Regions from separate parts of the Brevibacillus sp. MER 51 genome, predicted to be linked through region 1. Evidence: riboswitches for the same ligand, from Rfam matches in the RefSeq annotation. Region 1 holds a riboswitch; each other region holds the start of a gene.
The links. Region 1 has a riboswitch for lysine ahead of M3630_RS06560 (aspartate kinase). Riboswitches for the same ligand answer to the same signal wherever they lie in the genome.
Positions count from the first base shown of each region.

Region 2: another riboswitch for lysine. It lies ahead of M3630_RS27330 (amino acid permease); the one in region 1 lies ahead of M3630_RS06560 (aspartate kinase).
Region 3: another riboswitch for lysine. It lies ahead of dapD (2,3,4,5-tetrahydropyridine-2,6-dicarboxylate N-acetyltransferase); the one in region 1 lies ahead of M3630_RS06560 (aspartate kinase).

Region 1 is NZ_JAMAUS010000002.1:478,350-480,619, forward strand. It holds gene M3630_RS06560 (aspartate kinase) at 1-920, opposite strand, end outside; lysine riboswitch at 1,152-1,339, opposite strand; gene uvrC (excinuclease ABC subunit UvrC) at 1,442-2,270, opposite strand, start outside.
Region 2 is NZ_JAMAUS010000021.1:4,296-6,565, forward strand. It holds gene M3630_RS27330 (amino acid permease) at 1-1,211, opposite strand, end outside; lysine riboswitch at 1,324-1,509, opposite strand; gene M3630_RS27335 (DinB family protein) at 1,594-2,088, opposite strand; gene M3630_RS27340 (CGNR zinc finger domain-containing protein) at 2,257-2,270, shown strand, end outside.
Region 3 is NZ_JAMAUS010000005.1:340,074-342,343, forward strand. It holds gene M3630_RS13805 (aspartate aminotransferase family protein) at 1-499, opposite strand, end outside; gene dapD (2,3,4,5-tetrahydropyridine-2,6-dicarboxylate N-acetyltransferase) at 514-1,224, opposite strand; lysine riboswitch at 1,316-1,505, opposite strand; gene M3630_RS13815 (flavodoxin) at 1,646-2,086, shown strand; gene M3630_RS13820 (GNAT family N-acetyltransferase) at 2,155-2,270, shown strand, end outside.

The DNA.
Region 1 (2,270 bases):
AAAGAAATATTCGTAACAGTCGCATCATAAGAGCTTTGGATAATAATATCGACGTTCACCTGGTTGTCTGCCAGCGTATTGAACAGACGGGAGAGCGTCCCGACCTTGGCAGGCATGCCGACAACCGTGATTTTGGCTACATCTTCATCATGTGCAACTCCACTTACTACTCTACCTGTTTCCATGTTGGCAACCTCCTCAACGTACGTACCCTCTTCGGCAGTAAAGCTAGAGCGGACGACCAGCCTTACCTTGTATTTTTTCGCAGCCTCTACTGACCTAGGATGAAGAACCCCTGCACCGAGGTTCGCCAGCTCCAGCATCTCATCATACGAGATCGTATCCAGCTTGCTCGCAGCTGGAACCATTCGTGGATCAGCTGTATACACCCCGGAAACGTCTGTAAAGATTTCGCATTTCTCAGCGTTCAAGCTCGCTGCAAGTGTAACCGCAGATGTATCCGATCCACCGCGGCCGAGCGTCGTAATTTCACCTTCGTCACTGATCCCTTGGAATCCTGCCACGATGACCACACGACCGCGTCCGAGCTCGGATTGAATCCGCTCGGGATCAATCTGCTTGATCCGCGCTCTTCCGTGAATCGCCTCCGTGGTGATTCCAGCTTGCCAGCCCGTAAGAGAAATAGCGTCGTAGCCTTTTGTATGCAAGGCCATCGACAAAAGCGCGATCGATACTTGCTCCCCCGTGGTCAGCAGCATATCCATTTCACGCTCGGATGGGTATGCGCTAATCTGCTTGGCCATGTCTACCAATACGTCAGTAGATTTCCCCATCGCAGAGACAACGACTACCACATCATGTCCTTCCTCTTTGTAGCTGATAATTCGATCCGCAACTCGTAAAATTCGCTCAATGGTACCTACAGAGGTGCCTCCGTATTTCTGCACGATCAACCCCATGCGGCTTCTCTCCCTTTTTCTCATATCCAATGTTGGTATTTATCTCGTATCGTATGGTTTTTCACTATTTTCTCTATAAGGAAAAGTCTTGCATTTTTATTTTACAAAAAAGGCACCGACAAGGAATAAGACCTGCCGCTGCCTACTGTTTCGACATACCGGTTCCTCCCTCCCAATACACGCGGACAACGAAGATTGACAGTCATCACCATCAAAACTCACATTGACACACCGTGAGATAGCTCTCCATCTGACAATTGGTCATTGTGCAGATGACAGTCCTGCATTTGTTCAACGCAGACCCAGCATGGAGAAAAGCGGGTTTCCCTCCACACTTCGGCGAATTCCCCTTTCCCGTCCCCTTCACAGATACCCGATCTCAGGGTGGTACTCTTGGTTTTCGCGCCTCTACCTCACTCCATAATGGAAGTGAGGCTAACTATTCTGTTTGAATCGGATTATATCATGAGTCTAAAAATGGATCAATTCCTTTTTAAAGGTTACTCCAAAAGTTACATTTGCTAAGTATCGAGCTTGCGCAGATGCCCGATGATTTCTTTTGCCAGCTTGTCGCCGATCCCTAATTGGCGGAAGTCTTCGACGGTCGCCTCGCGCATTTTCTTCAAAGAGCCAAAATGAGAGAACAACAGCTTGCGCCGCTTTTCACCGATACCCGGGATCTCATCCAATTGCGACGAGAGCATCGTTTTGGTCCGGGATTGTCTATGGAACGTAATAACAAAACGGTGGACTTCGTCTTGGATGCGCTGCAACAAATAAAACTCATAGCTGTCACGTCTAAGATTCACAGGCTCTGGCGGATCTCCGTACATGAGCTGAGCAGTACGGTGCTTCTCGTCTTTCGCGAGTCCACAGACGGGAATATAAAGACCCAGCTCGTTTTCCAGAACGTCCATAGCCGCACTGATTTGGCCTTTTCCACCATCAATCACAATCAAGTCGGGCATTGGCTGGTTTTCTTTTAGCAAGCGAGAATAACGTCGCCGAACGACTTCTCGCATGGAGCCGTAATCATCTGGTCCTTCGACGGTTTTGATCTTGAATTTGCGGTATTCCTTTTTGTCAGGGCGCCCGTCTGTAAAGACAATCATCGCAGACACAGGCTCTGTTCCTTGAATGTTGGAGTTGTCAAACGCTTCAATTCGATGAGGAACCGGAATCCCTAAAATGTGACCAAGATTATGCACCGCTTGGACCGTCCGAGCATCGTCTTTAGACATCAGGGCGAACTTCTCCTGCAAAGCAATGCGGGCGTTCTCGGAAGCCATCTTCACGAGCTCATGCTTTTTGCCTCTTTTCGGCGCATGGACTTTGATGCCCAGCCATTCA
Region 2 (2,270 bases), on a different contig from region 1:
TAAGGCAATTCGCTTAAGTCACGGCCCTGAGCGATAAACGCTTTGCGGAAACGGTAGTGACTAATGGCAATTCCCAGCCAAGCGATGAAGCCTGACATACCAGACGCATTCAAAAGCCATACGTACACTTCGCCTTCCCCAAACAGAGAGGACAGAAAAGCAAGGGCGCCGATGAGCGCAGTCAAGATCAAGGCATTGATAGGTACGCCATTACTTGTTACTTTTGCGAACCATTTTGGTGCTTTTCCTTCCTTCGCCAAGTTCCACAGCATGCGTGTAGAGGCGTACATGCCAGAGTTACCAGCAGACAATACAGACGTGAGAATAACGGCATTCATGACGGATGCTGCAAAAGCAAATCCGGCATTTTCAAATACAATCGTAAACGGACTGATCGCAATATCCGTCAGGTCGCCACTGATCAGATTTGGATTATCGTATGGAACCAACAACCCGATGATCAAAATAGCGAGGATGTAGAAGAGCAGGATGCGCCAAAAAATTTGACGGATGGCCTTCGGAATGTTGCGGGCAGGGTCTTCGCTCTCTCCAGCTGCGACACCAACCAGCTCCGTCCCTTGGAAAGAGAATCCGGCAATCATAAAGACACCGAGCAGGGCCATGAAGCCGCCATTGAATGGCGCGTCGCCTTTGGTGAAGTTTTGGAAGCCAACTGCTTGACCACCCATAATGCCAAAAATCATCAACACACCGACAATAATAAAGATGATAACCGTTACTACTTTAATCAAGGCAAACCAATATTCAGATTCTCCATAGGCTTTCACAGACAGGAGATTCAAGGCGAACAGCAATCCGAGGAACAAAGCGCTCCACACTATCGCTGGGGTATCTGGGAACCAATATTTCATAATAAGTGCGGAAGCTGACAGCTCGACGGCAATGGTAATGGCCCAGTTGTACCAGTAGTTCCAACCGAGAGCAAAGCCGAGAGATGGATCGACGAACCGTGTGGCATACGTCGAAAATGAACCGGAAACAGGCATGAAGGCCGCCATTTCCCCCAAGCTGGTCATTAAAAAGTAAACCATGATACTAATAGCGAGATAGGCGACTAACGCTCCACCTGGTCCGGCAGAGTGAATCGAGCCCCCGCTCGCGAGAAACAATCCCGTCCCAATCGACCCGCCAATGGCGATCATCGTCAGGTGTCGGGCTTTTAAACCACGTTGCAATTGATTTTGTGACATAAGCTGCTTGCACGACCTTTCTTGATTTTTGAGAAGGAAGGTCGGAAATTAAAAAACCGCCATAGCCAAAAAATGGCATAGGGCGGTATCATCCAATCCCCACCAAGCCTTCACTGAAGATAGCTCACCACGTTTGCTTGGCGTGCAAACGTGACAGTTCTGCCCCTTTCGAGTACAGCCCCAACCCAATCGCACAGAGACGCGATATGGGCTTCGGCGGATTTTCCTTACCTGGAGTCATTGATTTTCTCTGAATCTCGTACAGGATGATATAAAAGCCGCGACCTCTATCCTCACCGTGAAAGATGAGGATAACATGTATGAAATTATGTGATTCATCAAATATAAAGGATTGTTCGGGATTAATCAATGTGAAATTTTGTTATTCAAATGAGCGTCTGGCAGGCCAAGAGCCTTGCAGCTTGCGAATTTGGACAATTTGTCCCGTATGAAACGCATCATGCAAGACAAGACTCATGACGTTTTGGTAAATCGGTGTATAGGTAGCCTTCTCGTTTAGCTCTTCATCCGTCAGCAAGGAAAGCTGTTCATGAATGTTGCGATGGACGCTTTCCATTCGCAAAAGGGTAGCTTGCCAAGCGTCTTCGTCATCAGGACCGCCGGATGGGGTGAAGGTATCATCGTTCGTCTCGGCAGAGCCATGAAATTCGGTGTCCAAAAGACGATGCAACAGACGTTCTTTGTAATAAAGAAGATGACTGACGTTTTCCCAGATTGTGTTAGCTGCTTCTCCTACAGGGCGCCAGCTAGCCTCCGCTGCTGATACTCCGGAAAGCACTTCTTTTAAGGGGGGATACCAGTCTTCCTTCTCATACGCACATTCCCATCCGTGCAAAAGCAATTCCTTCCGATTCATACGCTTCCTCCTCGTCTGTGAAACAGATTGATGAAACGCTATAATAACAGTAAGAAACGAGTGTGTAACCAGTTAATTTAATTATGGTGGTTACAAATAGAGATTACCATATCCTGTATGGTCATACAAGAGAGAAAAATGAAGGGTTTCGTCAGGAGAGATGATGCCATGGACTGGCTTTG
Region 3 (2,270 bases), on a different contig from region 1:
CCACATCCAGTTCATAAACAGGAAAAGCTGGCTGAGGAAAGTCTTGATAGACGTGAGCCTGCCTCGTCAGACGCACTGCTCCGAGTGTTCGCCCATGAAAGCTGTTGCGCAAGACAACGATGCCCTCACGACCAGCTCCCTCGTTTTTTGTCCATTTGTGAATCAGCTTGATGGCAGACTCTGTGGCCTCTGCACCAGAGTTGGTGAAAAACACCTTACCGCTGATGCTGTTCGCAACCAAACGCTCGGCTAAACGAATAGCCGGCTTGTTTAAAAATACATTGGAAATATGCAAGAAGCGCTCTCCCTGCTCACGCAGAGCCTGTACAATGCGCGGATGAGAATGCCCCAAAACGTTTACCGCGAGTCCGGTAAACAAGTCGAGATAACTCTTCCCGTTCGTATCGTACAAGTAATTTCCTTCGCCTTTGTCTATGGCAATCGGAAGTCTTTTGTAAGAGGAGACGATATATTGTTCATCGAGCGAACGCCAGTCCATGTGCACTCTCTCCCTTACAGCTGACGTAGCTCCTGCTTGATCTCTGTCTTGGAACGAGTTTTTTCATCGATTTGCTTGATCACACGTGCAGGCGTTCCCGCAACTACTACGTATGGAGGTACATCTTCAATGACGACAGCGCCTGCTGCAACGACAGCACCTTTTCCTACGCGTACACCTTCCAGAATGACTGCATTTGCTCCGATGACAACATCATCTTCGACAACAACTGGCTGTGCAGACGGCGGCTCGATAACGCCCGCGATAACCGATCCCGCACCGATGTGGCAGTTTTTCCCGATAGTTCCACGTCCACCTACTACAACATTCATGTCGATCATTGTACCTTCACCGATAACTGCACCGATGTTAATGGAAGCACCCATCATGATGACCGCGTTGTTACCAATTGTCACTTGGTCACGGATAATTGCGCCTGGCTCAATACGCGCTTGAATCCCTTTTGTATCCAGCAATGGAATGGCGGAGTTGCGACGGTCACTCTCTACTACATAATCTTCAATTTTGTCTGCGTTAGCAGCGAGCACTGGCTCAATCTCTTTCCACTCACCAAAAACAACACCAGTAGGACCAGTAATGAAAGCTTTGGAGCTCGCACCGAAGTCGATTCCCTCCAGGTTCCCTTTCACATATACTTTCACGGGTGTTTTCTTTTCGCTTTTTTGGATAAACGCGATAATTTCGTTGGCATCCATCATATTCATTGTTACATCCTCCTCAAAATAACAGCATGGTAAATCAAAAAAAGCAATGAGTGCATTCGCTATCTCATTGCTCTTGATACTACAGAAGCAAATCATAAATAGCGCTCCACAAAAAGACGTAAGGTCCCTTGTGACAGGATGTTCATTTTTCATGAGACACCCCAGCCTGTGCTACGTAGGGGCATAGCATAAGCTTCGGCGCTTTAGCCTTTCTTCCTTCTCCTGCCCCCTGGCAGATTGCGAAAAGACTTACTCTTCTTCGGCGCACCTCTATTTAGAGTACATTATTATAATTTTATTTAACTCTACCAAAATCAATGAAACGTGGCAATAAGAAAAAAGTTATTGACAACGATTCTCATTTTCATTATTTTATTTATTGAGAATGATACTCATTATCCAATTGGAGGGTTTACGTTTTATGAGCATTTTGATGGTTTACGCGAGCATGACAGGGAATACACAGGAAATTGCTGAAGCAATTGCAGAAGGTATTCGTTCCACTGGTGCTGAGCTGGAGATAAAAGAAGTGATGGATGCAAACGCAAAAGAACTCGAGGCTTACGACGGAATCTTGCTTGGCGCCTACACATGGGGCGACGGCGAACTCCCAGATGAATGCATGGATTTTTATGAGGAAATGGACGATATTGACCTTAGCGGGAAAAAGGTTGTTGCTTTTGGCTCTTGCGACTCCGCTTATGAGCATGTCGGTGCAGCAGTTGATATTTTGCTGAAAAAGGCGAGCGAACGGGGAGCAGAAACACCAATGGAAGGATTGAAAATCGAGCTTTCTCCTACTGCAAAAGAAGTGGAAACTTGCAAAGCATTTGGGGTATCGTTTGCTGAATTGCTCGGATAATCGTTGTTTCCCAAATAGTCTGGCACATGCTATACTATCAATCCAACTTTTTCAGGAGGATTGATCTCATGACACTACATACGGACGAGATTCTCTTACGGCCTCTCCACCAACAAGACGCAGCCGAGCTCCTAGAGCTTCGGCTGCGCAATCATGACTTTCTCCAACCATTTGAACCGATCCG